Regions from separate parts of the Streptomyces asiaticus genome, predicted to be linked through region 1. Evidence: riboswitches for the same ligand, from Rfam matches in the RefSeq annotation. Region 1 holds a riboswitch; the other holds the start of a gene.

What was found. Region 1 has a riboswitch for glycine ahead of gcvP (aminomethyl-transferring glycine dehydrogenase). Riboswitches for the same ligand answer to the same signal wherever they lie in the genome.
Region 2: linked by a shared signal. The riboswitch ahead of gcvT (glycine cleavage system aminomethyltransferase GcvT) and the one ahead of gcvP (aminomethyl-transferring glycine dehydrogenase) in region 1 are both predicted to bind glycine.

The regions. Positions count from the first base shown of each region.
Region 1 covers NZ_JAGSHX010000006.1:8,553,711-8,568,534, forward strand. Annotated here, with positions in the region: gene KHP12_RS44325 (mannose-1-phosphate guanyltransferase) at 1-2,064, shown strand, start outside; gene KHP12_RS44330 (DUF881 domain-containing protein) at 2,181-3,107, shown strand; gene KHP12_RS44335 (small basic family protein) at 3,104-3,436, shown strand; gene KHP12_RS44340 (DUF881 domain-containing protein) at 3,958-4,851, shown strand; gene KHP12_RS44345 (FHA domain-containing protein) at 4,982-5,809, shown strand; gene ftsR (transcriptional regulator FtsR) at 5,827-6,579, shown strand; gene KHP12_RS44355 (bifunctional nuclease family protein) at 6,632-7,105, shown strand; gene KHP12_RS44360 (MerR family transcriptional regulator) at 7,273-7,899, shown strand; gene KHP12_RS44365 (DNA polymerase IV) at 8,003-9,529, shown strand; gene KHP12_RS44370 (PRC-barrel domain-containing protein) at 9,505-9,822, opposite strand; glycine riboswitch at 9,970-10,067, shown strand; glycine riboswitch at 10,069-10,192, shown strand; gene gcvP (aminomethyl-transferring glycine dehydrogenase) at 10,258-13,173, shown strand; gene KHP12_RS44380 (DUF5999 family protein) at 13,265-13,471, opposite strand; gene KHP12_RS44385 (hypothetical protein) at 13,735-14,322, opposite strand; gene KHP12_RS44390 (glutamate-cysteine ligase family protein) at 14,770-14,824, shown strand, end outside.
Region 2 covers NZ_JAGSHX010000006.1:2,566,241-2,581,064, reverse strand. Annotated here, with positions in the region: gene KHP12_RS18510 (DUF2267 domain-containing protein) at 1-294, shown strand, start outside; gene KHP12_RS18505 (DEAD/DEAH box helicase) at 309-1,988, shown strand; gene KHP12_RS18500 (DsbA family protein) at 2,153-2,728, opposite strand; gene KHP12_RS18495 (hemerythrin domain-containing protein) at 2,917-3,498, opposite strand; gene KHP12_RS18490 (L-serine ammonia-lyase) at 3,588-4,970, opposite strand; gene glyA (serine hydroxymethyltransferase) at 5,140-6,405, opposite strand; gene gcvH (glycine cleavage system protein GcvH) at 6,432-6,812, opposite strand; gene gcvT (glycine cleavage system aminomethyltransferase GcvT) at 6,979-8,106, opposite strand; glycine riboswitch at 8,277-8,387, opposite strand; gene KHP12_RS18470 (AAA family ATPase) at 8,551-9,255, shown strand; gene KHP12_RS18465 (enhanced serine sensitivity protein SseB) at 9,434-10,240, shown strand; gene KHP12_RS18460 (enhanced serine sensitivity protein SseB C-terminal domain-containing protein) at 10,352-11,149, shown strand; gene KHP12_RS18455 (ABC transporter permease) at 11,560-12,564, shown strand; gene KHP12_RS18450 (ABC transporter substrate-binding protein) at 12,696-14,456, shown strand; gene KHP12_RS18445 (ABC transporter permease) at 14,617-14,824, shown strand, end outside.

The DNA of each region.
Region 1 (14,824 bases):
ATCGTCGACGAGGGCGGAAAGGTCGAGCGCTTCCTGGAGAAGCCCACCTGGGGCCAGGTCTTCTCGGATACCGTCAACACCGGCATCTATGTCATGGAGCCGGAGGTCTTCGACTATGTCGATCCCGATGTCCCGGTCGACTGGTCCGGAGATGTCTTCCCCCAGCTGATGAAGGAGGGCAAGCCCATCTTCGGCTATGTCGCCGAGGGCTACTGGGAGGACGTCGGCACCCATGAGAGCTATGTGAAGGCCCAGGCGGACGTTCTCGAGGGCAAGGTCGACGTCGAACTCGACGGATTCGAGATCTCGCCCGGCGTATGGGTCGCCGAAGGGGCCGATGTGCATCCGGAGGCCGTGCTCCGGGGTCCGCTCTACATCGGCGACTACGCCAAGGTGGAGGCCGGTGCCGAGATCCGTGAGCACACCGTCGTCGGCTCCAATGTCGTGGTGAAGAGCGGCGCCTTCCTCCACAAGGCGGTGGTGCACGACAATGTGTACGTCGGCCAGCAGAGCAATCTGCGCGGCTGTGTCATCGGCAAGAACACCGACATCATGCGCGCCGCCCGGATCGAGGACGGGGCCGTCATCGGCGATGAGTGCCTGATCGGCGAGGAATCGATCGTCCAGGGCAATGTCCGGGTCTATCCGTTCAAGACCATCGAGGCGGGCGCGTTCGTCAACACCTCAGTGATCTGGGAGTCCCGGGGGCAGGCCCATCTGTTCGGCGCCCGCGGTGTCTCCGGCATCCTCAATGTGGAGATCACCCCGGAGCTCGCGGTGCGGCTCGCCGGGGCGTACGCCACGACCCTCAAAAAGGGCTCCACGGTCACCACGGCGCGTGACCACTCCAGGGGTGCGCGGGCGCTCAAGCGGGCGATGATCTCCGCCCTCCAGACCAGCGCCATCGACGTACGGGACCTCGAGAACGTGCCGCTGCCGGTGGCCCGGCAGCAGACCGCGCGCGGCAGCGCCGGCGGCTTCATGATCCGGACCTCGCCCGGGGTGCCCGACTCGGTCGACATCATGTTCTTCGACGAGCGGGGCGCCGATCTCTCCGCGGGCGGTCAGCGGAAGCTGGACCGGGTGTATGCCCGCCAGGAGTACCGCAGGGCGTTCCCGGGCGAGATCGGTGACCTCAGCTTCCCGTCGAGCGTCTTCGACTCGTACACGGGCTCGCTGCTGCGCGCCGTGGACATCAGCGGCATCGCCGAGTCCGGTCTGAAGGTCGTCGTGGACGCCGCCAACGGCAGCGCCGGGCTGGTGCTGCCCAGTCTGCTGGGCCGGCTCGGGGTGGACGCGCTGACCATCAACCCCGGCCTGGACGAGTCGCGTCCGACGGAGACCGCCGACGCGCGCCGGTCGGGGCTGGCCCGGCTCGGCGAGATCGTCGCCTCGGCGCGTGCCGCGTTCGGAGTGCGGTTCGACCCGGTCGGTGAGCGGTTCTCGCTCGTCGACGAGCGCGGCCGGATCGTGGAGGACGACCGGGCGCTGCTGGTGATGCTGGACCTGGTGGCCGCGGAGCGGCGGAGCGGGCGGGTGGCGCTTCCGGTGACCACGACCCGTATCGCCGAGCAGGTGGCGGCGTACCACGGCACACAGGTGGAGTGGACGACCACCGCGGCGGACGATCTGACCCGGGTCGCCCGGTCGGAGTCCACCATCTTCGGAGGCGACGGGCGCGGCGGATTCATCATCCCCGAGTTCAGCAGCGTCTTCGACGGCACGGCCGCCTTCGTCCGGCTGATCGGGCTGGTGGCGCGCACTCAGCTGACGCTGAGCCAGATCGATGCGCGGATTCCGCGGGCGCATGTCCAGCGGCGTGATCTGGCTACCCCCTGGGCGGTCAAGGGCCTGGTCATGCGGCATGTGGTGGAGGCCGCGGGGGACCGTTCCGTGGACACCACCGACGGGGTGCGGGTCGTGGAGACCGACGGGCGGTGGGTCATGGTGCTGCCCGACCCGGCCGAGGCGGTCACCCATCTGTGGGCGGAGGGCCCGGACGACGCGTCCGCGCAGGCCCTGCTGGACGAGTGGTCCAGCGTCGTGGACAGCGCGGGGCGCTGATCCCGGGGCCGCCCGAGCACGTCTGAGCGCGTGGGGCCGCCGTCCCGAGGGCCCGGATCCGGCACGCCGGAGGGGCCATTCGGTGGCGGCGGCCCCCACGTGCGACGATGTGCGGCATGTCGCAGCAGCCCCCCGTTCGGAGCACAGCATCGCCGCGCCCGCGCCCGCGCCTCGACGCGTCCATGTCGCTGCTGACCAATGTGATGGACCACAGCCTTGACGACGGCTACGCCGAGGCCGCCGCGCGGCGCGGGGAGACCGGTCGCTCGGGCCTGCCGCGCACGGTGCGGGCCAAATTGGGGCTGGCCTTCGGTCTCGTCCTGGTCGCGGTCGTCATCACCATCGGGGCCGCCGAGGCGCGGATATCGGCGCCGACGCTGGCCAAGGAGCGGGGAGAATTGATCGACCGCATCGAGACGGGGAACTCGAACGCGGACAAGCTCGCCCGGAGCGTGGACAAGCTCCGCGGCGAGGTCGGGGAGAAGCAGCGGCAGGCACTGGAGAAGCACGGCGGGGCCAAGGCCGATCTGGTGGCGCTGCTCTCGGGGGCCAACGAGGTGACGGGCCCCGGGGTGAAGCTGGTGGTCGACGACGCCAAGGGCGCGGCGGGCGGCGGCGGGGGACCACGGGAGAGCGCCGACTTCTCCGACACCGGCCGGGTGCGCGACCACGACATGCAGCGTGTCGTCAACGGCCTGTGGGAGTCGGGCGCGGAGGCCGTCTCGATCAACGGGCAGCGGCTGACGGCGCTCTCGGCGATCAGGGCCGCGGGAGACGCCATACTGGTCGACAACAAGCCGCTGGCGCCGCCGTATACGGTGCTCGCGGTGGGGGACGGGCAGCGGCTGAGCACCGCTTTCCAGAACAGTGCGGACGGACAGTACCTGCATGTGCTCCAGCAGAACTATGACATCCGTACGAGCATTTCCGCCCAGGACTCGCTCCGGCTTCCGGCCGCGCCGAGCCTGATCGTACGCACCGCGGAGCCGATAGCCGGTGGTTCCGGCAAGGGTGACGCCGACACAGGGAAGGGCACATCGTGATCGCCGTATTGGGGCTCATCGTGGGAGTCGTGGTCGGACTTGTGGTCCGACCCGTGGTGCCGACGGTGGTCGAGCCCTACCTGCCGATCGCCGTCGTGGCGGCACTCGACGCGGTTTTCGGGGGCTTCCGGGCGATGCTGGACGGGATCTTCGACGACAAGGTCTTCGTCGTATCGTTCCTGTCCAATGTGGTGGTGGCCGCGCTGATCGTCTTCCTCGGTGACAAGCTGGGCGTCGGTGCCCAGCTGTCGACGGGGGTCGTGGTCGTGCTCGGTATCCGGATCTTCTCCAACGCGGCCGCGATCCGCCGCCATGTGTTCCGGGCGTGAGGCCGATGACGACCGACGACACCCCGGAGAAGCCCGAGAGCGCACAGTCGGCCGAAATCCGACGGCAGGCCGACACGCCGCGACAGCCGGCCGAAACGCCACGGCAGTCCGCCGACACGCCGCGACAGCAGTCGGACGAGACGCCGCACCAGTCCGCCGACACGCCGCGACCGGCCGAGAGGGACGCGAAGGCCGAGCAGTCCGCCGACACGCCGCACCAAGCGGCGAAGGCCGACACGCCCGAGAAGGCCGCTGAGCCGCCCCGGCGGTCGCCCGAGCCGGCGCGTCGGCCGGAGACGCCGGAGCGGCCCACGCGCCCCGGGGAGCCCCAGGAGCGGGGCGAGCTCAAGCGGCCCTCGGCGGCCGGGCCGCCGCGCCCGGGCACCCCGTCGCCCGAGCGGAAGCCCGAGCGCCGTGACGCGCCCGCGGAGCGGCCGGGCAGGCCCGCCACGCCCCCGCCGGGCGGCTTCAAGGATCTCGCGCTCAGGACGCCCCTGCCCAAGGCCGTACTGCCCGAGGCCCTGCCGCCGCAGGCCCAGGGCCGGTCCGTCACGGCGGACACGCCCGGGGCGCGTGCCGAGGGCCCCCGGCCCGCCGACGGGTCCCGGAGCGACTCCGGAGAGCGTGTGGGGCCCGCCCCCGGCCCTGCTTCCGGCCCCGGGGGGCCCGGGGCCGACCGGAGCCGGGAGGAGGCCCTGACCGGCCGCCAGCGGCTGTGGAAGGGCGTATGGCCGCCGCGGCTCACCCGTGCGCAGCTGATCGTCGCCCTGCTGCTCTTCGGGCTCGGCCTGGGCCTCGCCATCCAGGTGCGCTCGACCAACGAGAACAGCGTGCTGCGCGGCGCCCGGCAGGAGGACCTGGTCCGGATCCTCGATGAGCTGGACTCGCGCACCCAGCGGCTCCAGGACGAGAAGCGCCGCCTCGAGAACCAGCGCACCGAGTTGGAGAACAGCTCGGACCAGGCCGAGGAGGCCCGGAAACAGACGCTTCAGAAGGAGCAGCAGCTGGGCGTGCTCGCGGGTACGGTGGCAGCACAGGGTCCTGGTATCACGATCACCATCGACGACTCCCGGGGCTCCGTGGAGTCGGACATGCTGCTCGACACGGTCCAGGAGCTGCGCGCGGCGGGCGCCGAGGCGATCCAGATCGGCACGGTGCGCGTGGTCGCCGGCACCTACTTCTCGGACAGCGGTGGCGCGATCCGGATCGATGGACGGAAAGTGACGCGACCGTATGTTGTGAAGGTGATCGGCAAGCCGGAGGATCTGGAGCCGGCCCTGAACATCCCGGGCGGGGTGGTGCAGAGCCTGGAGAAGGAGCAGGCCACTGTGTCCGTGCAGCGGGAGAAGAAGATCGTTGTGGATGCCTTGCGATCGGCGAAGCGGCCTGACTACGCTCGGTCGTCATCACGGTGAGGCGGTTCGAAATGAGGGTCTCTCGGGGAGACCATGTGGACGCGGGGGGTCAACGCACCGGAAGATCCGCGCGTGATGGAAACTGTCTGGTGGTCACGGACGTTGTGAGGATGTCCGGACCGTCTGGTGTGTGCATCGAGGGTTTGTCCTGCCCCACGGGCGGGTCTGTTTCAGTCAAGGGGAATCGCCCGTGAAGTTGTTCGGGAAGTTGTTCGGTAAGAGTGCCCGCCAGGATGGCGGCAGCAGTACCGCTCGCCACCGCGCCTCGCGCGCCGCGGAGGAGAGCGGAGGGGGAACCGAGGAGCGCCCGCTCTTCCGTGACCAGGTCGGCGGGCAGGGCGCGTCTGTTGACCCCTCCGCGGCCGGGCCCATAGGTTTCGAGGACCCATCGGCCTCTCACAGTGGTGGAGGGTTCGGCTTGCCGGTCTGTCAGCGGTGTGGCCACCGGAACGCGGAGGCCAGCCGGTTCTGCTCCAATTGCGGCGCCCCGTTGCGGGGCGGCGCGCCCTCCGAGCGTGCCTCGGAGACCACCTCCACCATTTCGATCTCGGGTCTCGAGGCGTACGACTCCGAGGTGACCGGGCAGACGCCGCTGCCGTCGCTCAGCCCGGAGGCGCAGGCCGCCGTCGAGGCGCTGCCCCTGGGGTCGGCCCTGCTGGTGGTCCGCCGCGGGCCGAATTCCGGCAGCCGCTTCCTGCTGGACAGTGATGTCACCACGGCGGGCCGTCATCCGCAGAGCGACATCTTCCTGGACGATGTGACGGTCTCCCGCCGCCATGTGGAGTTCCGGCGCGGCCAGGACGGCAGCTTCACCGTCTCGGACGTCGGCAGCCTCAACGGGACGTATGTCAACCGGGAGCAGATCGACGCGCCGGTGGTCCTGACCAGTGGGGACGAGGTGCAGATCGGTAAGTACCGGCTGGTCTTCTACCCGAGCCAGCGGGGCGTCGGCATCTGACCCGTCAGGGGAGGTCCATGCTTCAGACACCGTCGGGCGGTGCCGATACCGGCACCGCCTCCACGGACGGCCGGTCGATGAGCATCGGCACCGTGCTGAATCTGTTGCGGGACGAGTTCCCCGAGGTCACCATCTCCAAGATCCGCTTCTTGGAGTCGGAGGGGCTGGTGGAGCCGCGGCGGACGCCGTCCGGCTACCGCAAATTCAGCCAGCGGGATGTGGAGCGGCTCGGCCATATCCTCCGGATGCAGCGTGACCACTACCTGCCGCTCAAGGTCATCCGGGAGCATCTGGACGCCCTGGAGCGGGGTGAGCCATTGCAGCTTCCTGCCGTTTCGCAGGGAGTGCGGCAGCCGGGGCCGCTCGACGGCGGCCCCGGCGCGGCCCCGGACGGCCCCACGGCCGCCCGGGTCGGCCGGGCCGAATTGCTGGCAACGGCCGAGGTCAGCGAGGCGGAGCTGGCCGAATGGGAGTCGTACGGGCTGCTCGCGCCGACCGCGGACGGCGGGTACGACATCGAGGCGGTGACTGTCGCCCGGCTCATCGCCGAGCTCGGTCGTTTCGGCCTGGAACCACGTCATCTGCGAATCATGAAAGCCTCCGCCGAGCGTGAGGCCGGAATGGTCGAGCAGGTGGTCGCCCCGCTGCGGTTGCATAGAAATCCGCAGACCAGAGCGCATGCGGAGGCCAGTGTGCGGGAGCTCGCCACGCTCTCCGTACGGCTGCACGCGGCCCTGGTGCGGTCGGCTCTGAGGGTCCAGGAGCGGTGACCGACCGGGCCCCGACTATCCAAACCGGCCGGGCACGTCCTAGGGTTGCTGTGTGAACGAGCTCGACGTCGTGGGTGTCCGGGTGGAAATGCCCTCCAACCAACCGATCGTGCTCCTGCGTGAAGTGGGAGGCGACCGCTACCTCCCCATCTGGATCGGACCAGGTGAGGCGACCGCGATCGCCTTCGCTCAGCAGGGCATGGCTCCGGCGCGCCCGCTGACCCATGATCTTTTCAAAGACGTACTCGAAGCGGTCGGCCAGCAGCTCACGGAGGTCCGGATCACGGATCTGCGCGAGGGGGTCTTCTACGCGGAGCTGGTCTTCGCCAGCGGCGTGGAGGTCAGCGCCCGGCCGTCCGACGCCATAGCGCTCGCGCTGCGCACCGGAACGCCGATCTACGGCAGTGACGGCGTGCTGGACGACGCCGGGATCGCGATCCCGGACGAGCAGGAGGACGAGGTGGAGAAGTTCCGCGAGTTCCTCGACCAGATCTCGCCGGAGGACTTCGGAACCAGCAGCCAGTGAACTGTATGCCGGTCCTCGCTTGCGCATTCGAGTAGCCTTTCCCGGACGAGGGACACGGGAAACCACTCTTAGGGTGATTATCACTCGGCGTGCCGAGTGTGGCGATCGTTGACGCACCCCGGGTGACTGCCTACCTTCAAGATGGCAGGTCGAGGACGGAGGTCGGCGTGAGAAGCACCGGCGACGGCACGGCGGCCGGAGGTCCGTATGCGCTCCAGGGGAGCGCATCGGCCGATCCGGCATTGAAGGCGCGGGTCGCGGCACAGGCCGCACCGCCGCGTGAGCCCGCCGCGGGGGGGACGGAGCGGATCGGATACCGCGGACCCACCGCGTGTGCGGCCGCGGGCATCACCTACCGCCAGCTGGACTACTGGGCCCGCACCGGGCTGGTGGAGCCGAGCGTCCGCCCGGCCTACGGCTCGGGCAGCCAGCGGCTCTACAGCTTCCGGGACGTGGTCGTCCTCAAGATCGTGAAGCGGCTGCTGGACACCGGCGTATCGCTCCAGAACATCCGGGCGGCGGTGCTGCACCTCCGTGCCCGGGAGCTCGACGACCTGGCCCAGATGACGCTCATGAGCGACGGCGCGACCGTCTACGAGTGCACCTCGCCCGATGAGGTCGTGGACCTCCTCCAGGGCGGCCAGGGCGTCTTCGGGATTGCCGTGGGCGTCGTGTGGCGGGATGTGGAGAGCGCGCTGTCCCAGCTGCACGGCGAGCGCGTGGACACCGGCGAGACGCTGGTCCGGCACAACCCGACCGACGAGCTCGCGGCGCGCCGGAACCGGGCCGGTTAGAAACCTTCGCCTGAGCGCCCCGGGGGACGGATCGGCGCCCCCGGGCGCGCCCCCCCGGCCGTTGCCCGCCCCATTGTCAGTGGTGTGCGGCAGCATCGGAGGTGTGAGGGGTGCGCCGACGATTCTCCATCTGGACATGGACGCCTTCTACGCCTCGGCGGAGCAGGCGGCCAAGCCCAGCCTGCGCGGAAAGCCGGTGATCGTGGGGGGTCTGGGGCCGCGTGGTGTGGTGGCCACGGCCTCCTACGAGGCCCGGGTCTTCGGGGTGCACTCGGCCATGGCGATGGCCCAGGCCCGCCGGCTGTGTCCGAACGCGGCGTTCCTCATCCCCCGCTTCGCGCTCTACCGCAAGGTGAGCGACGCGGTCATGACCCTGCTGCACACCCTGTCGCCCCTGGTGGAGCCGCTGAGCCTGGACGAGGCGTTCGTCGACCTGGAGGCGGGCGGCACCGAACCCACCGTCGAGGCGGCGCGCGCCGTGGCGGAGCGGCTGCGGGCCGACATCAAGGCGGTCACCGGGCTGACCGGATCGGTGGGGCTCGCCGGCTCCAAGATGCTCGCCAAGATTGGTTCGGAGCAGGCCAAGCCGGACGGCCTGGTGGTCATCGAGCCCGGTACGGAGCGCGAACTGCTCGGCCCGATGTCGGTGCGGACGCTCCCGGGCGTCGGCCCCGCCACGGCGGAGACGCTGCGCCGGGCCGGGATCCACACCGTGGCCGAGACGCGGGAGGCGGGCGAGGCGGAGCTGGTGCGGCTGCTGGGCCGGGCCCACGGCGCGTCGCTGTTCCTGATGGCCGAGGGCCGGGACGAGCGGCCCGTCGTCGCCGAGCGGGACGCCAAGTCCATCTCGGTCGAGGACACGTTCGACGTCGACCTCACCGACCGCACCCGGGTGCAGCTGGAGATCGCGCGGCTCGCCGACCGCTGTGTGCGGCGGCTGCGCGAGGCGGGCCGCTCGGGGCGGACGGTCGTGATCAAGGTGCGGCGGTACGACTTCTCCACGCTCACCCGTTCGGAGACCCTGCGCGGGCCGACCGACGACCCGGCGGTGGTGCGGGAGGCCGCGGCGCGGCTGATCGACGGGGTGGAGACGACGGCGGGCGTGCGGCTGCTGGGGGTCGGCGTCAGCGGTCTGGCGGACTTCACGCAGGAGGATCTCTTCGCCCAAGCCGCCCAAGCCGCCCAGGCCGCCCAGGCCGCGGAAGCGGTTCAGGCCGCCCAAGCCGCTCATGAGGCCCTGGGAGACGCCGGGCGCCCTCCGGGCCCCGAGAGACCGGAGCCCGTGAGAGAGGGCGCGGGAGAGGCTTCTGAGGACGCTGAGAAGCCGCGGCGCTGGCTCCCGGGCTCCGATGTACGGCACGCCGAGTACGGGGCGGGCTGGGTGCAGGGGAGCGGAGTGGGCCGGGTGACCGTGCGCTTCGAGGAGCCGTGGTCGCCGCCGGGCCGGGTACGGACGTTCCCCGTGGACGACCCGGCGCTACAGCCCGCCGACCCGCTGCCGCTGCTGCGGCCGGACGCGGAGGCGGAGGCGGAAGCGGAGGAGGCCGGAGGCCCGGACGGGCCGACCCCGGGGGCCAGCGGGCCCGAGCCCGGCCGGGGGCCGGGTCAGCCCGTGACGTCCAGGCCGTAGTGGTGGTAGAGCTGGAGCTCCTGTTCCGGGGAGAGATGGCGGCCCACCCCGAAGTCCGGGGCGTCCTTGATCAGGGACCGGTCGTACGGCACCCGCAGGGTGTCGCCGACGACCTCGCTCGGTTCGAGCGGCACGAAGACGTCCCGGCTGAACAGTCCGGTGCGTACCGCCGCCCATTCGGGCTCGCCGGTCGCGTCGTCGAGATAGACCTCGTCCACGGTGCCGATCTTGGCGCCCTCGCGGTCGAATGCCTTGCGGCCGATCAGGGTCCGCGGGTCGATATCGGTCTGCACGCTCTCTCCCACAGGTGGCAAACAGATGAACAAGCAGTTAGCAAGTGCCCATTGCTACCTACAAAAAGCCACATCGCCGCACTCGGCCACTCGAACGCCCGCGACCGTTCCCCGTGGCAGAACCGCTGGTACGCTGACTGTGGCTGTAGACCCCGTGCGGGAGAGTCCTCCGCCGACGCTGTCGGAGGCGCCGAAGGAGCAAACCCTCCCCGGAATCTCTCAGGCACACGTACCGTGCGGGTGAGGTCACTCTGGAAAGCAGGGTGGGCCACGGGCGAGCAGAGTTCCGGAACCCCTCCTCACCGACGGTGAAAACCGGTCAGCGGTATATGGACCGGTGAAGCTCTCAGGTTGAGATGACAGAGGGGGAGGCCGTCCGGGCACCCGAGCCGCGGTGCCCCTCGTAGGTCGTCACAGACCAGGAGGCCCCCTGAGATGACCGCCAATCGCATCGCACTCTCCGACTTGGAATCCGGTACTCCGTTCGAGCAGCGTCACATCGGCCCGGACGGCGAGGCACAGGCCAAGATGCTCGCCCAGGTCGGCTTCGGCTCGCTGGACGAGCTCACCGAGGCCGCCGTACCGGACGTCATCAAGAGCACCGAGGCGCTGGACACCCTGCCGCCGGCCCGCAGCGAGCCGGAGGTCCTCGCCGAGCTGCGCGCGCTCGCCGACCGCAACCAGGTGCTGCCGTCGATGATCGGCCTCGGCTACTACGGCACCCACACTCCGCCGGTGATCCTGCGCAATGTGCTGGAGAACCCCGCCTGGTACACCGCGTACACGCCCTACCAGCCGGAGATCTCCCAGGGCCGGCTCGAGGCGCTGCTGAACTTCCAGACCGTCGTCGCCGATCTGACCGGGCTGCCCACGGCCGGTTCCTCGCTGCTGGACGAGGCCACCGCGGCCGCCGAGGCGATGGCGCTGTCGCGGCGCGTCGGCAAGGTCAAGGAGGGCGTCTTCCTGATCGACGCCGACTGTCTGCCGCAGACCATCGCGGTCATACGGACCCGCGCCGAGCCGACCGGTGTCGAGGTCGTCGTCGCCGACCTGGCCGAGGGCATCCCGGATGAGATCGCCGAGCGCGGGGTCTTCGGCGTGCTGCTCCAGTACCCGGGCGCCTCCGGTGTGGTGCGCGATCCGCGCCCGCTCGTCGAGCGCGCCCATGAGCTGGGCGCCGTCGTCACCGTCGCCGCCGATCTGCTCGCGCTCACCCTGCTCACCTCGCCCGGTGAGCTGGGCGCGGACATCGCGGTGGGCAGCAGCCAGCGGTTCGGCGTCCCGATGGGCTTCGGCGGGCCGCACGCCGGTTTCATGGCGGTGCGCGACGCCTACGCCCGCAACCTGCCCGGCCGGCTGGTCGGGGTCTCGGTGGACGCCGACGGCGACAAGGCGTACCGGCTGGCGCTTCAGACCCGTGAGCAGCACATCCGCCGGGAGAAGGCCACCAGCAACATCTGCACCGCACAGGTGCTGCTGGCCGTGATGGCCGGGATGTACGCCGTCTACCACGGCCCGGACGGGCTCGCGGCGATCGCCCGCCGCACCCACCGCTACGCCTCCGTGCTCGCCGAGGGGCTGCGGGCCGGCGGTGTCGAGGTGGTGCACGGCGCGTTCTTCGACACCCTCACCGCGCGGGTGCCGGGCCGGGCCGTCGAGGTCGTCGCCGCGGCCCGCGAGGCCGGGGTCAACCTTCGGCTGACCGATGCCGACCACGTCGGCATCGCCTGCGACGAGACCACCGGCCGCGCGCAGCTCGCCGCCGTATGGTCCGCCTTCGGGGTGGACGGCGGCCACGGCAACGCCTCCGGGATCCCCGGGATCGACGAGCTGGACGCCTCGGCGCCGGACGCGCTGCCCGCGGCCCTGCTGCGCCAGGACGGCTATCTGGCCCACCCGGTCTTCCACCAGCACCGCTCCGAGACCGCGATGCTGCGCTATCTGCGCCGCCTGGCCGACCGGGACTACGCCCTGGACCGGGGCATGATCCCCCTGGGCTCCTGCACCATGAAGCTCAACGCGACCGCCGAGATGGAGCCGGTCACCTGGCCGGAGTTCGGCGCGCTGCACCCCTTCGCACCGGCCGAGCAGGCCCAGGGCTATCTGACCCTGATCCGTGAGCTGGAGGAGCGGCTGGCCGAGGTCACCGGCTATGACAAGGTCTCGCTCCAGCCGAACGCCGGGTCCCAGGGCGAGCTCGCCGGACTGCTGGCGGTGCGCGCCTACCACCGGGCCAACGGGGACACCCAGCGCACCGTCTGCCTCATCCCGTCCTCCGCGCACGGCACCAACGCCGCCAGCGCCGTGATGGCCGGTATGAAGGTCGTCGTGGTCAAGACCGGCCAGGACGGCGAGGTGGACACCGACGACCTGCGCGCCAAGATCGAGCAGTACGGCGACCAGCTGGCCGTCCTGATGGTCACCTACCCCTCCACCCACGGGGTGTTCGAGGAGCACATCACCGAGATCTGCGCGACCGTGCATGACGCGGGCGGCCAGGTCTACGTGGACGGCGCCAACCTCAACGCGCTGGTCGGGCTCGCCGAGCCGGGCCGGTTCGGCGGCGATGTCTCGCATCTGAACCTGCACAAGACCTTCTGCATCCCGCACGGCGGCGGCGGCCCCGGCGTCGGCCCGATCGCGGTGCGCGAGCACCTGGCGCCCTACCTCCCCAACCATCCGCTACAGCCCGCCGCCGGACCGGCCACCGGCGTCGGCCCGGTCTCGGCCGCGCCGTGGGGCTCCGCGGGGATCCTGCCGATCTCCTGGGCGTACATCCGGCTGATGGGCGCCGAGGGGCTGCGCCGCGCGACCCAGGTCGCGGTGCTCGGCGCCAACTACGTCGCCAAGCGCCTCGAGCCGCACTACCCGGTGCTCTACACCGGCCCCGGCGGCCTGGTGGCACATGAGTGCATCGTGGATCTGCGTCCGCTGACGAAGGCCACCGGGGTGACCGTGGACGATGTGGCCAAGCGCCTGATCGACTACGGCTTCCACGCGCCGACGATGTCGTTCCCGGTCGCCGGGACGCTGATGATCGAGCCGACCGAGAGCGAGGACCTGGCGGAGCTGGACCGGTTCTGCCAGGCGATGATCGCCATCCGGGCCGAGATCGAGAAGGTCGGCTCCGGCGAGTGGGCCAAGGAGGACAATCCGCTCCGGAACGCCCCGCATACGGCGGCGTCGCTGACCGGGGAGTGGGGCCACCCGTACTCCCGGGAGGAAGCGGTTTTCCCGGCCGGGGTCTCGGCGGCCGACAAGTACTGGCCGCCGGTGCGGCGGATCGACGGGGCCTACGGGGACCGTAACCTCGTCTGCTCCTGCCCGCCGCTGGAGTCCTACGAGGGCTGAGAGGGCTTGAGCCCGACGATGCGTCAGTGGGGCCGGTTCGGCGGATGCGCCGGGCCGGCCCCTGATATGTACGTGCCGTCGACGGCGACCGTCAGGCCGCGGTGACGACGTGCTCGGAACCCAGCGGTCGGCACGGCGCGATCACGCGCCCGTCCGGCAGCAGCTCACCGGTGTCCTCGAAGAGCAGGACGCCATTGCACAGCAGGCTCCATCCCTGCTCCGGGTGGTGCGCCACCAGATGGGCGGCCTCCCGGTCGGCGGAGTCGGCTGACGGGCAGGGTGGTTGATGCTGGCACATGACAGGGTTCTTTCGCTGCGGAGTGGTGAAGGTCCTGCGGCTCGCTGCGGCGTTCATGGCCGCCCCCCGTGGTTGAGTCGGTCGATTGCTCCAGTGTTGCCCTGCGGCCTGGAATCCGCAGGGATTTCGCGGTACCGGTCTCGCTAGATAATGACGCATCACCCGCCCGGACGGTTCATCGCGGCCGGACTGTTACGAGGATGCTGCGGAGCGCCCCGTGACCCGGCGGTCACGGGGCGCTCCCGGCCTGGTGAAGGCCCAGGTCAGGCGGGTGAGCCAAGCAAGGGGGCGCGGGTCAGCCGGTGAGTGAGGACGGGCAGCAGATCGGTTGCCCGGTGCGCCCGGTGCGCCGCGATACCGGGCGGGGCCGGGGCGAGCGGCACCAGCAGGTCCCCGGCGCCGAGGCCGCCTTCGGCGCCGTCCGCGGTCAGGTCGCCGTGCAGCCAGAGCGTGACCATGTAGAGCTCGGGGATGGACAGCAGCCGCGGCTGGTACGCCGAGGGCAGCGACTCGGCCTCGCTCAGGGCGAGTTCGGCCGAGCTGACATAGGGGCCCTCGGAGAAGTGCGAGAAGGCCCAGCCGTCGGCGGTGAGCATCGCCTCCGCGGCGGCCACCGTACGGTCGCCGTCGCGGATCAGGAATCGCCAGCCGGTGAGCCGGGTGCGCGGCGGGCCGTCGGAGGCGGTGATGTCGTCCAGGATATGGACGGGGAGCGGGAGTTCGGGTTCGAAGGGGCCGGTGAGCGTGGAGAGCACGGGGGTGCGGGCCTCGCGGACGGCGGTGGGGGAATCAAGGGCCGTGAGGACGCTGCGCAGGGCGGGCGCGGGGGCCTGGGGCACATGCAGCGGCATGGTGGGTCGCCTCTCGCTTTGAAGACACGGTGAAGCGATAGCGGGCCGGGTTTGGGCGGCGCTGTCGGTGGAACACGGGTCAGAGGGGAGCCGGAACAGACCGTTCGGGCGTTATCTCTCTGCCTCGTTAGCCGAGTTTATACGACAAGTGTTCCCGTTGTGTTTCGTCTAGCCGCTGCCGATATCGCCGACAAGAGGATATCCAGACCCCGGGAAGGCGGGGATTTTCCCCGATTCAGTGCCAGATGAACGGATATGACCTGGCATTTTGAACCCCGCGCGGTAGGCTGGAACTCGCTGGTCCATTTCTCCAGCGCAATGCGCAGTTCCCCAGAGCCTATCGGCTGGGTGGGGATCGCGGGGCGTTATCGATCACATTGGTGGGCATCATCGAGCGTGGTGTGCACACCACTGGCGCCGATGATCCACTCGAGGAGGGACGCTTCGATGGGGGAGAAGCTCATAGCCGGTGAGTTCGACCCGTCCGGTCGGCGACGGCAGC
Region 2 (14,824 bases), 6.0 Mb from region 1:
CTGGCGACCCTGGCCGAACGGATCACCAGGGGCGAGGCGGACGACCTTGCCTCGGAGCTGCCCAAGGCGCTCAAGGAGTCTCTCGTGTCTCCGACCCCGGAGGCGGAGGGCTTCGGGCTCGACGAGTTCGTCAACAGGGTGAGCACGCGGGCCCGGACCAGTCCGGAAGTCGCCCGGGAAGGCGCGGCAGCGGTGCTGAGCACCGTCCGGGAGGCGGTCAGCGGCGGTGAGTTCCGTCATGTCCTGTCGCAGTTGCCGAAGGAGTTCGAGGAACTCATCCACACTCCGGCCTGACCCGCCGTGCGGCCATGACAACAGACGCGACCGCCGAACAGATCGGCTTCGCCGATCTGCGGCTGCGCCCTGAGTTGCTGCGGGCACTCACGGGGCTGGGCTACGAGGAGCCGACCCCGATCCAGCGCGAGGCCATCCCTCCGCTGCTGGACGGCCGCGATCTGCTGGGCCAGGCCGCCACGGGAACCGGGAAAACCGCCGCGTTCGCCCTGCCGGTGCTTCAGCGCATCAGCCAGGACGGCGGTGGGGCAAAGCCGTCGGCCCTGGTCCTGGTGCCCACCCGTGAGCTGGCCATGCAGGCGTCGGAGGCCCTCCATCGCTACGGGCACGACCTGGGCACCCGGGTCCTGCCCGTCTACGGCGGGCAGCCCATCGGGCGGCAGTTGCGCGCCCTGGAGCGCGGCGTCGACGTGGTCGTGGCGACACCGGGCCGGGCGCTCGACCACATCGGACGCGGGACGCTGCGGCTCGACAGCCTGGAGACACTGGTGCTGGACGAGGCCGACGAAATGCTCGACATGGGCTTCGCCGAGGACATCGACGCGATACTCGAGGACACACCGGCGGATCGCCAGACCGTGCTCTTCTCCGCGACGATGCCGACGCGCATCGACGCCATGGCCCGGCGCCATCTGCGCGATCCGGTACGCATCCAGATCGAGCGGGAGAAGCCGGCCTTCGGTGAGACGCCCAAGGTGCGGCAGTCCGCATACGTCGTGGCACGGGCGCAGAAACCCGCCGCGCTCGGTCGGGTGCTGGACGTGGAATCGCCGGGGGCCACCATCGTCTTCTGCCGGACGCGGGACCAGGTCGATCAGCTCACCGAAACGCTCAACGGACGTGGATACCGCGCCGAGGCACTGCACGGCGGAATGAACCAGGAACAGCGGGACCGGGTCATGGGTCGGGTGCGCGGCGGCACCGCGGACCTGCTGGTCGCCACCGATGTGGCCGCCCGCGGGCTGGACATCGAGCAGCTCACCCATGTGGTCAACTACGACGTGCCCTCCGCGCCGGAGTCCTATGTCCACCGGATCGGCCGGGTCGGGCGGGCCGGGCGGGAGGGCGTCGCCATCACGCTGGCCGAGCCCCGGGAACATCGGATGCTCAAGGCGATCGAGCGGACGACCCGGCGGCAGATCCGCGTGGAGAAGGTGCCGACCGTCGCCGATCTGCGCGCCCGCCGGCTGGAACTGACCCGAGCGGCACTGCAGGAGTCCATCGTCGAGGACGATCTCGACCGCTTCCGAGTGGTGGTGGAGACCCTCGCGGACGAGTTCGACGTGATGGATGTGGCGCTGGCCGCGGTCAAGCTGGCGCATGAGGCAGGGGGCGCGGCGGTCGACGAGGAGGAGATTCCCGAAGTCGCCCTCCGCGGCGGACGCGGGGACCGTGAGGGGCGCGGCGGACCGGGCCGCGGCCCGTGGGGAACCAGGGCGCCCGCGGAGGGCATGACGCGCTTGTTCATCGGGGCCGGGCGCAGCGCGGGCATCCGGCCACAGGATCTGGTGGGCGCCATCGCCGGGGAGTCCCGGCTGAGCGGGCGGGACATCGGCTCGATCGAGATCGCCGACCGCTTCTCCCTGGTGGAGGTCCCCGCCTCCGCGGTCAATGAGGTGATCCGGGCGTTGCGCGGCACCACCCTCAAGGGCCGGAAGCCGATCGTCCGGCGGGAGCGCGACCGGGCGGGCTGACCCGCGGCGCCGCACCCGGGAGTTACCTTCGGACGGGCTCAAGCGCTGGTGAGGTACGGTGCGTTCTCGGTTCAGGACCACCGCGGCAGCCTCTTCGCGTGGTGTACGCCGTGTCGTTCAGCCTCACCGTCGTGCGTAACCATCTCTCACGCGCTGTCCGCCGGTCACGCCGGGTGGTGGAGGGCGGCCGCCACCGCGGTCCTGATCAGGCCCGGGTGGGGCCTTACGGCGGCACCCTCGACGAGTACGGTCGGCGTGGCGCTCACCCCGCGTTCGGCCGCCCTGGCGGTGACGTACGGAGGCCAGTCCAGATGAACACCGTCGCGCACGCACGCGGCGAAGGCGTCGTTCAGCCCGACCCGCAGGCCGAGCGCGATCAGCTCCTCATCACTGAGCCCGGGCCCGCCCTCCGGCGGCTGGTTGTCGAAGAGTGTGTAGAGGTACTCCATGAATGCCCCGCCGTCGGAGGCGCAGCCCGAGGCGGCCGAGGCGCGGGTGGAGTACCGGCTGGTCGACATGGCGTCCAGGAAGGCCATCGGGTGATAGACCAACGTCACCTGCCCCTCGGTGACCATGGCATCGAGCAGCGGCCCCGATGACTTCTCGAACATCCGGCAGAAGGGGCACTGGAAGTCGATATACGCGTCGATGATCACTGGGCCGTTGCCGACCGCGATGCCATCGCCTTCCTGGGGCGCGTGAGCCGGCACCCGAGCCGGGAGTGGCGTCTGCGGCTGCATGCGGGTTCTCCTCGCTGCCGGAAAACGGCGGTGGGGCGGCGGATGTCCCGCTCTTTAGCGCCCTCGGAGTACCCGCATTTCAGTACATAACGCGCAACGGATACCGAGGGGCGTGACGGAGCGGGTCGCGACGGGCGACCCGCCCCTCGGCCCGTTATGCGGCCGACCTCGCGGTCCACCGCCCACGGTCAGTCGGCGGCGCTCTTCAGGAGGTCCTTCGTCCGGTCGACGAGTGAGGCGAACGGCCCCACCACCCACTGAGCCGCGGGGGACCCGGCCGCCCCCGGGTGCGGGTGCGTCGGGGCGATCTTCTCCGTCATCTGCAGCTTCGTTCCCATGCTCCGGCGCTTGTCCTCGGAGCAGTCCCGCAGGATCGCGGGGAACTCCTCCCGCTCCTCGTGCTCGGCGTGGTCGATGACCGCCTTCTCGAGTCCGGCCAGCCTGCTGTCGAATTCGGCAGTCGAGACGTCCATCTTCTCGAGCTCGACGAGAACCTTGCTCGCTTCCTTCTCCTCGTTGTTGCGGGCGCTGGCCTCCTGCTCACCGGCTGTTTCCTTCGCGACCGGGCGCAGAATCATCTCCTCGCCGGTCTCATGCACCGCCAGCAGGGCCCGCAACTCGTCAAAGGCCTGCTGCTTGTGCTTGCCCTCGGCGCCCTTCACATCCGAGAACAGCTCACGGATGCGTGCGTGCTGCTCGAGCAGAATGGCCACCACATCACCCTTCGGCAGCTTCGCTGCCTCCGCACGTTCGGTCTGCGCAGTGCTCATGACGCTGTCCTCCGCATTTCGGTGGATGTCAGCTCATAGGGTGACCAGAATCGGGCGGCGGAAACCGGTGTGCCACCTGATGGGTTTCCTCAGCACTCGATGACGTTCACCGCGAGCCCGCCCCGCGCCGTCTCCTTGTACTTGACCTTCATGTCCGCGCCCGTCTGCTTCATCGTCTTGATGACCTTGTCGAGGGAGACATGGTGGCGGCCGTCGCCGCGCAGGGCCATCCTCGCGGCGGTGACCGCCTTGACCGAGGCCATGCCGTTGCGCTCGATGCAGGGGATCTGGACCAGGCCGCCGACGGGGTCGCAGGTGAGGCCGAGGTTGTGCTCCATGCCGATCTCGGCGGCGTTCTCCACCTGTTCCGCGGAGCCGCCGAGGACCTCGGCGAGGCCACCGGCGGCCATCGAGCAGGCGGAGCCCACCTCGCCCTGGCAGCCGACCTCGGCGCCGGAGATCGAGGCGTTCTCCTTGAAGAGCATGCCGATGGCGCCCGCGGCGAGGAGGAAGCGGATGACGCCCTCCTCATCGGCGCCCGGGACGAAGCGGGTGTAGTAGTGCAGAACGGCGGGGATGATGCCCGCCGCGCCGTTGGTGGGGGCGGTGACCACGCGGCCGCCCGCCGCGTTCTCCTCGTTGACCGCCATGGCGTAGAGGGTGATCCACTCCATGGCGCGGGCGCCCGGGTCGCCCTCGGAGCGCAGGGCGCGGGCGGCGGTGGCGGCGCGGCGGCGGACCTTGAGGCCGCCGGGCAGGATGCCCTCCTGGGACATGCCGCGGGCCACGCACGCCTCCATGACCTGCCAGATCTCCAGCAGCCCGGCGCGGATCTCCGGTTCCGTGCGCCACGCCTTCTCGTTCTCCAGCATCAGGGCCGAGATGGACAGGCCCGTCTCCTGGGAGAGCCGCAGCAGCTCGTCACCGGTGCGGAAGGGGTGGGTGAGGACGGTGTCGTCGAGCTTGATGCGGTCCTCGCCGACCGCGTCCTCGTCCACCACGAAGCCGCCGCCGACCGAGTAGTACGTCTTCTCCAACAGCGGATGGCCCTCGGCGTCGTACGCGCACAGCGTCATGCCGTTGGCGTGGTACGGCAGCGAGCGGCGGCGGTGCAGGATCAGCTGGGAGGAGTCGTCGAAGTCGATCTCGTGGCCGGGACCGATCTCGGCGCCGAGCAGCCGCAGCCGCTTGGTGGTGCGGATGCGCTCCACCTCGCCGTCGGCCGCATCGACGTCGACGGTGCGCGGGGAGTTGCCCTCGAGGCCCAGCAGCACGGCCTTCGGGGTGCCGTGGCCATGACCGGTGGCGCCCAGGGAGCCGAAGAGCTCGGCCCGGACGGACGCGGTGTGGGCCAGCAGACCCTCGTTCTTCAGCCGGCGGACGAACATCCGCGCGGCCCGCATCGGGCCGACCGTGTGCGAACTGGACGGGCCGATGCCGATCGAGAAGAGGTCGAATACGGAAATGGCCACCGGGGGACTCCTTCGTCTGCACGCCGGGGGAAGCGTGTGCCCGCCGGGGAAGCGTGCGGGCCGTGCGTGGGGTGGTGCGGGCCGTGCGTGGGTTGGTGCGGGGTGGTGCGGCGGGGGCGCGCCAGGGCGGACGCGCCCCCGGGTCCGGGTTGCTCCGGGTTGCTCCGGCTTACTTGGACAGATGCGCGTACAGCGGGTGCTTGTCGGCCAGTGCGGTGACCCGGGCCTTCAGCGCCTCCGCGTCGTACGACGGCTTGAGCGTCTCCGCGATCACGTCGGCGACCTCGCGGAAGTCCTCCGCGGTGAAGCCGCGGGTGGCCAGCGCCGGGGTGCCGATGCGCAGACCCGAGGTGACCATCGGGGGGCGCGGGTCGTTCGGGATCGCGTTGCGATTGACCGTGATGCCGACCTCGTGCAGCCGGTCCTCGGCCTGCCGCCCGTCCAGCTCGGAGTCGCGCAGGTCGACCAGGACCAGATGGACATCGGTGCCGCCGGAGAGGACGGCGACGCCCACCTCCCGGACATCGGCCTGGGTCAGCCGCTCGGCGAGGATCCTGGCGCCCTCCAGCGTGCGCTCCTGGCGCTCCTTGAACGCCGAACTCGCCGCCACCTTGAAGGACACCGCCTTCGCCGCGACCACATGCTCCAGCGGACCGCCCTGCTGACCGGGGAAGACCGCCGAGTTGATCTTCTTGGCCAGGTCGGCGGTGGAGAGGATCACGCCACCGCGCGGACCGCCCAGGGTCTTGTGGGTGGTGGTGGTCACCACATGGGCGTGCGGTACGGGCGAGGGGTGCAGCCCGGCCGCCACCAGACCCGCGAAGTGGGCCATGTCGACCATCAGGTACGCGCCGACCTCGTCCGCGATCCGGCGGAAGGCGGCGAAGTCCAGCTGGCGCGGGTACGCCGACCAGCCCGCGATCACCAGCTTGGGGCGGTGCTCCTTGGCCAGCCGCTCGACCTCGTCCATGTCGACCAGACCGGTCTCGGCGTCCACGTGGTAGGGCACCACGTTGTAGAGCTTGCCGGAGAAGTTGATCTTCATGCCGTGGGTCAGATGGCCGCCGTGCGCCAGGTTCAGCCCCAGGATGGTGTCGCCGGGGGAGAGCAGGGCGAACATCGCGGCCGCGTTGGCCTGGGCGCCCGAGTGCGGCTGGACGTTCGCCGCCTCGGCGCCGAAGAGCTCCTTCACCCGGTCGATGGCGATCTGCTCGACCACGTCGACGTGCTCACAGCCGCCGTAGTAGCGGCGGCCGGGGTAGCCCTCGGCGTACTTGTTGGTCAGGACCGAGCCCTGGGCCTCCATGACCGCCGACGGAGCGAAGTTCTCCGAGGCGATCATCTCCAGGGTGGACTGCTGGCGGTGGAGTTCGGCGTCGACAGCAGCGGCGACGTCCGGGTCGAGCTCGTGCAGGGAGCTGTTCAGAAGCGACATCGAGGGTCCCGATCGAATAAGGAGGGTCAGTTTTCGGCGAAGGCGGTGTACTCGTCGGCGGAGAGCAGGTCCTCCGGCTCGCTCGTCACCCTCACCTTGAACAGCCAGCCGCCCTCGAAGGGGGCGGAATTCACCAGCGCCGGATCGTTCACCACGTCCTCGTTGATCTCGGTGACCTCACCGGAGACCGGCGTGTACAGATCGCTGACCGACTTGGTGGACTCCAGCTCACCGCAGGTGTCACCGGCGGAGACCGTGGAGCCGACGTCCGGGAGCTGGACATAGACGACATCGCCGAGCGCGTTGGCCGCGAATTCGGTGATGCCGATCGTCGACACGCCGTCCTCGCCGGCGGCCGACAGCCACTCGTGCTCCTTGCTGTACCGCAGCTGCTGGGGGTTGCTCATGGTCCGATTCTCCTGGATACGGGGGAGTGCTTGGGAAACGGGTCTTAGCTGGTGGGATGCGACGCCGAGGGGATACGACGCCGAGGGGGCGTGATGGGCCGGGGCCCTGCTCGGGCCCGGAGAGGCCCGGCGACGGGCCGGAGCACCGCTCGCGCCCGGAGAAACGTCAGCGCTCGCGCTTGTAGAAGGGGAGCGCCACGACCTCGTACGGCTCCCGGGCACCGCGGATGTCCACGAAGACCCCTTCGGTGCCGGGCTTCGCGTACTCCGGGTCCACGTACGCCATCGCGATCGGCTTGCCCAGCGTCGGGGAGGGCGCGCCCGAGGTGACCTGGCCGATCGCCGAGCCGTCGGCGGCCACCACGGCGTATCCGGCGCGCGGCACCCGGCGGCCTGAAGCGATCAGGCCGACCAGGGTGCGCGGGGGGACGGTGTCCGCCTGGTGGGACGCGGCCTCCAGGGCCTCGCGGCCGACGAAGTCGCCCGGCTTGTCGAACTTCACCACCCGGCCGAGCCCCGCGTCGAAGGGGGTGGTGTCGGTGGTCAGCTCATGCCCGTACAGCGGCATGCCCGCCTCGAGCCGCAGGGTGTCCCGGCAGGAGAGACCGCAGGGGACCAGGCCCACCGGGGCCCCGGCCTCGGTCAGCGCCTCCCAGACCCGCTCGGCGTCGTCCGGCGCCAGGAACAGCTCGAAGCCGTCCTCGCCCGTGTAGCCGGTGCGGGCGATCATGGCGGGGACGCCCGCGACGGTGCCCGGCAGCCCGGCGTAGTACTTCAGCCCGTCCAGGTCCGCGTCGGTCAGGCGCTTCAGGATCCCCGGGGACTCGGGGCCCTGGACGGCGAGCAGCGCGTAGGCGTCGCGGTCGTCCCTCACGGTCGCCTCGAAACCGCCGGCCCGCCCGGTCAGCGCGTCCAGCACCACCTGGGCGTTGGCGGCGTTGGCCACGACCAGGAACTCCTCGTCGCCGAGGCGGTAGACGATCAGGTCGTCCAGGATGCCGCCCTCGTCGTCGCAGATCATGGTGTAGCGGGCACGGCCCACGGCGAGCGCGGACAGCCGGCCGACCAGCGCGTGGTCCAGGGCCTCCCCGGCCTGCGGACCGATGAGAGAGATCTCACCCATGTGGGAGAGGTCGAAGAGCCCGGCGCGGGTGCGCACCGCGGTGTGCTCGTCGCGCTCGCTGCCGTAGCGCAGCGGCATGTCCCAGCCGGCGAAGTCGGTCATGGTGGCGCCGAGCGCGCGGTGCCGCGCGTCCAGCGCGGTACGGCGTGGGGTGGGCGGGGCGTCGGTCACGATTCAGGCTCCAGAGATCGGGGTCGCGCGACGGCGAGGACGGACGGCAAGGACGCGTGCGTCCTCCCCATCTGTCATCGGAACCTGAGAGGTTCGCCGTGACGCCCGTAAGGGGCCCGGCTTGCACCTTGGGTGGAGCCGCGCCCGCGCGGCCCGCTTTTCAGATCTGCCTCGTCCGTGCGGTATCGGGGCCTGAGAGATTCAAGGGAGGACTTGCTCCTTCGGCGCCCTGGACACCCGGCACGGATGCCGGTGACCAAGGACTCTCCCGCGCGGATTCAAGCGGCCGGTATGGAGTTGCGCGGACATCATCGCATGTATGGCCGAGAAGGGAAGCCCCGATCCGACCGGGCTCCGGCCGCCCGGACAGGGGCAGCCTTGCCCGACATTACCTTTTCTTGACACTCTGCGGGTACGAGCAGCGTTGACCGACCTGGGAGGACGATCACGGTGCATGGGCAGGGAACGTACGCGACGACACAGAGGCTCCTGCCGGCGCGGCGTGGCCGCATCCCCTCCGGGTCGACGGCACGCCCCGGTCGGAGAAGCGCGGTGCGCGATCTGCGCGCCGGGGCGGAGGGCGGCGGCGCGGACCCGCGTGAGCTGCGCTTTCCGGCAGGGGATGTGCTGGTCGCCTCCGGGCTGCCGGGCAGCGGCAAGAGCACGCTGATCAACCGCACGGTGCCGCTTCTGGACGAGACGGGCGCGGTCGTCATCAGGGTCGACTCGCAGAACACCCGCGAGGCATGGGAGCGCCGGCTGCCCGGCTGGCTGCCGTACGCGCTCTACCGCCCGCTGGTCCGGTACGCCCACTACGCCGGGCTGCACCGGGCGCTGCGCTCGGGCGCGAGCGTCGTGGTGCACGACTGCGGCGCGCTGCCGTGGGTGCGCCGCTGGCTGGCGCGGGACGTGCGGCGCCGGGGCCGTGGCCTCCATATGGTGCTGCTGGACGTGGGCGCCACGGAGGCGCTGGAGGGCCAGGCCGCGCGTGGCCGCGGGGTCTCCGCCTACGCCTTCGGGCGGCATCTGCGCGCGATGCGGCGGCTGATCACCGGGATGGAGGAGGGGCGGCCGCCGCGGGGGTGCGCGTCGGCGGTGCTGCTGGACCGGCGAGGCGCGAGCGCGCTGCGCTGCATCTCCTTCGAGTGAGCACGCCGCTCCCTCGGGAGTGGCCGGAAATCGGCCATCGGCATCACACAGCGTGACGAGGGCGGGTCCGGGCGAGGTGGGGAAGTGCTGTGGAGATCGCCGCCGACCCCTCCGGCCCCGGGCCGCCCAGCGGTTAGGGTGCTTCGGGCAGGTCGGACGAGATGGCGGTTGGACGAAGATGAGCTTCCCGGAGCAGTACGGAGTGGCCCCGGCGCACGGAGGATTCCCGGACGGCGGATATGCCGCGCATTCGGCGTTTCCCGGCAATGAGCTCGAAGAGGTGATGGCCGCCTCCGTCGACGTCCCCGGGGCCGGAGCGCGCATCGTCGAGACGCTCTCCCGCAGCCACCTCTGGATCCCGCTGCCCAACGGCGGGGGCCCGGGCAGCCCGAGCCTCGATCTGCCCACGATGGAGATCGACGGCGGCGCGTATGTCCCGGTGTTCAGCTCCGAGCAGCAGTTCCTCCAGCTCGTCGGCCCCCATATGTCCTTCACCATCGCCCCGGCCGTGGAGTTCGCCCGCGGGCTGCCGCCCCAGCTCGGCATCGCGGTGAACCCCGGTGGCGCGGTGGTCGTACCGCTGCCTCCGCCCGCCGTCCGGGAGTTGTGCCGCGCCGGGCGTACCGAGCTCGACGGCCCGGCCGCCGGTGGCCGGGTGCGGCTCTTCGAACCGGACTGGCAGGACGAGCCGGTGGACTTCCTGGCCGCCGCCGGGATCGAGTTCGCCAAGGGCACCGGGGTGCGGACCGCCCGGCGCGCCCTGGCCAGCGTCGAGGGCGACGAGCCGGCGCTCTTCGTCGGGGTGCAGCTCGACGAGCCCGACCCCGAGGGGCAGGCGCGCGCGGTGGAGGCGCTCGGCCGCGCCCTCGGTTCGGTGCCGGTGCCGTGGAAGGTTCAGCTGGTGCTGCTGGACGTGGCGCAGGGCGATCCGGTGGCCGACTGGATGCTGGGACGGGTGCGTCCGTTCTACGACCGTGACCTCTGACTCGCCCCTGGGTCCGCTGCCGGGGCCCGTAAGCTGGTTTGATGACCAGGAGGGGTGCGGGCACGCTCCCCGGTGAGGTGTGGGCAAGGCGATGAGAAGGGGCGGACCCAGGTGAGCGCGGGCGCGGATTGGGGGGCGGCGGCCGGCCAGGTTGAGCGAGCGTTGCAACAGGTCGCTCCCGGCCGGTACGACGCCTACGAGGCGCTGCTGCACGCCATCGGTGAGGGCCAGGTCTGGATGCTGCTGTGGCACGGTGCGCCCGGCTCGCCCGACGCCCAGTACGGGAACATGGACGTGGACGGCCTCGGTTACGCCCCGTGTGTGACCTCGGCGCAGGAACTGGCCGCCAGTGGCTGGAACCGCGCGCACGAGGTGGCCGACGGACGCCTCATCGCCGACTCGCTCTACCGCGACCGCTACGGCCTCTGGCTCAACCCCCACGCCCGCGGCGGTGGAGTGGGCATCCCCTGGCCGGACTTGCGCCGGATCGCGGGCGGTCTGGACCGGCTGCCCGCCGGGCCGCTGCGGCTGACCGAACCCGCCATCGACATCCCCCAGTTCTACGCCCTGTTGGGGCAGAACGCGCATCGCACCGCCGCGGTGCGCTCGTTGCGGCGCGCCTGGGTGCAGCCCTCGCTGGGCGCCCCGTACTTGGCGATCGGCCTGGATCTGTACGACACCGGAGCGGCGGCGGTGCAGTCGGTGCGGGTGATGATGGAGCAGTCGATCACCGCCGTGCCGGACGGGCTGCCGGTCTCCACGGTCGCGCTCTCGGACGAGTACGACCCCGTCGCCATGTGGATGCGGGCCAACGCCCGCCCGTTCTTCGACCGTGACGCCTATGGCGCCGCGCCCGCCGCGCCGCCGTCGTACGGCTACGGCTATCCGCCGCCGCGTCCCGCGTACTGAGCCACCCCGTCCCGCGTACCGGGCCACCCCGTCCCACGTATCGAGCCACCGGATCCCGCCGCGTACCGAGCCGCGCACCGATTGACGGGATTGCCCGACCGGCCTTCCGCCCCAATCGGGCCGAACACCTCATTACGGGCGCGATGTTACTGCTGCGTTCTCGTGTCGCGACCGTCCGTATAGCGGAGCGGTACTCCTCACATCACGGTTAGGCATCCATTGCCCGGGAGTACTGGCGGGTGATCACAAACGCGTTGAAGACTCCCGCTCCAAGGGGTGCGGTTCCTGCGTACGACCCCTTCCAGAAGGGTTCCGTACCAGAACGCGACTTTCACCCAGGTTGTGAACAAAGCCGCTACAGCGGCGAGTCGTGGGCCGGTCACCACCGGTCGAGAGGGGTCTCCACCACGATGACGGCACCATTGCACGGCACGAGCACGGACAGCGATCCGGTCGCGACTGCCGATGTAGCGGCGGATGTGGTCAAAGCGTCCGTCGAAGGCAGATCGCTGCGGCAGATCGCCTGGTCGCGCCTGAAGCGGGACAAGCTCGCACTGACGGGTGGCATCGTTGTCGTCTTCCTCGTGCTGGTGGCGATCTTCGCTCCGCTCATCGTGAGTCTGCTCGGGCATCCGCCCAATGAGTTCCACCAGGAGGAGATCGACCCGCTGTTCGGCACCCCGAAGGGGTCCATGGGCGGCATCAGCTCGGACTTCCTGTTCGGTGTGGAGCCGTCCAACGGCCGCGACGTCTTCAGCCGGGTCATCTACGGCGCCCGGATCTCGCTGCTGGTGGCCTTCCTCGCGGCGGTGGTCGCGGTGGTCCTCGGCACCATTTTCGGCATCATCGCCGGGTACTTCGGCGGCTGGGTGGACTCGCTGATCAGCCGGGTGATGGACATGCTGCTGGCCTTCCCGCAGCTGCTCTTCATCATCTCCCTGGTCTCCGTGCTCCCCAACGACCTGCTGGGACTGACCGGCAGCGGGGTGCGCATCGCGATCCTGGTCTCGGTCATCGGCTTCTTCGGCTGGCCGTACGTCGGCCGCATCGTGCGCGGCCAGACGCTGTCGCTGCGCGAGAAGGAGTACATCGAGGCCGCGCGGAGTCTGGGCGCCGGCCGGCGCTACATCCTCTTCCGTGAGTTGCTGCCCAACCTGGTGGCGCCGATCACCGTCTACACGACGCTGATGATCCCCACCAACATCCTCACCGAGGCCGCGCTCAGCTTCCTCGGCGCGGGCGTGAAGCCGCCCACCGCCTCTTGGGGGCAGATGCTCTCCAAGGCGGTCGGCACCTATGAGGACGACCCGATGTTCATGATCATCCCGGGTGTGGCGATCTTCGTCACGGTGCTGGCCTTCAACCTCTTCGGTGACGGCGTCCGCGACGCACTGGACCCGAAGGGCACCCGATGACGGTGCGGCACACGGCCGCCCGGTCGTACTCGAACGCAATCAGCAGCCCCTGCCACATCCGGCAGACGGCTCCCCAAGGTATTCCGCGGCGCCATGCTCAGGACCGCTCTAACCCGGAGGTTGCAGCAACTATGAAACGTTCGTCGAGAAGCAGGCGGATCGCCGGAGCGGCGGCTGTCGTCGGCGCTCTCCTGGCCACCGCCGCTTGCGGTGGGGGCGGTTCCGACGACGAGGGCTCGGGTGCCGGGTTCAACGCCGCGGTGAAGGGTGTCGCAGCCAAGTCCGCCAAGAAGGGCGGCACCCTCAAGTTCATCAACAAGCAGGAGTTCGACTCCCTCGACCCGCAGCGTCAGTACTACGGGTTCGCCTGGGACTTCTCCCGCTTCTACGCGCGCCAACTGATCTCCTACACGCCGAAGCCGGGCAACGCCGCGAACGAGCTGACCCCGGACCTCGCCACCTCCACCGGCAAGATCACCAACGGCGGCAAGACCTACACCTACACCCTGCGCGACGGGATCACCTGGGAGGACGGCTCCCCGATCACGTCCAAGGACGTCAAGTACGGCATCGAGCGCATCTGGGCCAAGGACGTCGTCTCCGGCGGCCCCGGCTATCTGCGCCAGGTCCTGGACCCCAAGGGCGAGTACAAGGGCCCGTACAAGGACAAGTCCAAGGACAAGCTGGGCCTGAAGGCGATCCAGACGCCGGACGACAAGACCATCGTCTTCAACCTCGCCAAGCCCAACGGTGACTTCGAGCAGATGCTCGCGATGCCGACCGGCTCCCCGGTGAAGGCGGACAAGGACACCGGCGCCAAGTACACCAACCGGCCGTTCTCCTCCGGTCCGTACAAGGTCCAGTCGTACACCCCGGGCAAGAGCCTGTCGCTGGTCCGCAACACCAGCTGGAAGAAGGCGTCCGACCCGATCCGCCCGGCGCTGCCGGACAAGGTCACGGTCACCTTCAACTCCAACCTCGAGGCGATCGACCGGCTGCTGATCAAGGGCGACTACGACGTCTTCCTCAGCGCCACCGGTATGACCCCCTCGGGCCGTAACGACGCCCTCAAGCACAACAAGGGCAACGTCGACAACATCACCACCAGCTTCGTCCGCTACGTCGACTTCACCACCAAGGTCAAGCCGCTCGACAACATCCACTGCCGCAAGGCGGTCATCTACGGCACCGACTACAAGTCGCTCCAGACCACCCGTGGTGGCCCGCAGGCCGGTGGTGACATCGCCACCAACATGCTCCCCAAGAGCGTGAAGGGCTCGGACAACTACGACCCGTACGGCATCCTGAAGCGCGGTGGCAAGGCGGACGTGGCCAAGGCCAAGGACGAGCTGAAGCAGTGCGGCAAGCCGGGCGGCTTCTCCACCAGCATCGTGGCCCGCAACGACCAGCCCGCCGAGGTCGACGCCGCCGAGGCGCTCCAGGCGTCGCTGAAGAAGGTCGGCATCAGCCTCAACGTGGAGCCGATCCAGGGCAGCACCTCCGCCAGCATCACCGGTTCGCCGGCGGTGATGAAGAAGCGCGGCTACGGCCTGTCCATGACCGGCTGGGGCCCGGACTTCCCCACCGGCCAGGGTTTCTCCCAGCCGCTGATCGACGGCCGCTTCATCGAGCAGACCGGTAACTACAACGTCTCCGAGACCAACAACGCGGAGATCAACAAGTACTTCGACGACGCGCTCAAGGAGACCGACCCCAGCAAGGCCGGGGCGATCTACCAGAAGATGAACCACAAGGTCAGCGACCTGGCCGTGCAGATGCCGTTCATCTACGAGAAGAACATCACCTGGCGCAGCTCGCGGCTGACGAACGCCTTCACGTCGGCGGCCTACAACGGCCGCTACGACTACTCCCAGCTGGGCGTCGTCAAGTGACGGCCGGTCACCCGATCCGCCGCACACGTTAACCATCGCCGCACCCGATAGGCCCGAAGGGCAGGTGATGGCCGCGGGCGGTGGCCCGTGATCCCCCTCGACCGGGGTATCACGGGCCACCCCCGGGCCGCGCACAGTGCTTGCTTATCTCATCCGGCGCTTGTTCGCCGTCGTCGTGATGCTGTTGGTCGTCACCCTTACGACCTTCGCCATCTTCTTCGTGATCCCGAAGTGGGCCGGTGCCGATCCCGCGCTGCTGTTCGTCGGCAAGCAGGCCGACCCCGCGGCCATCGAGGGCATCCGGCAGAAGCTCAGCCTCGGTGATCCGGTCCTGGTGCAGTTCTGGCACTTCGTCCAGGGCCTCTTCG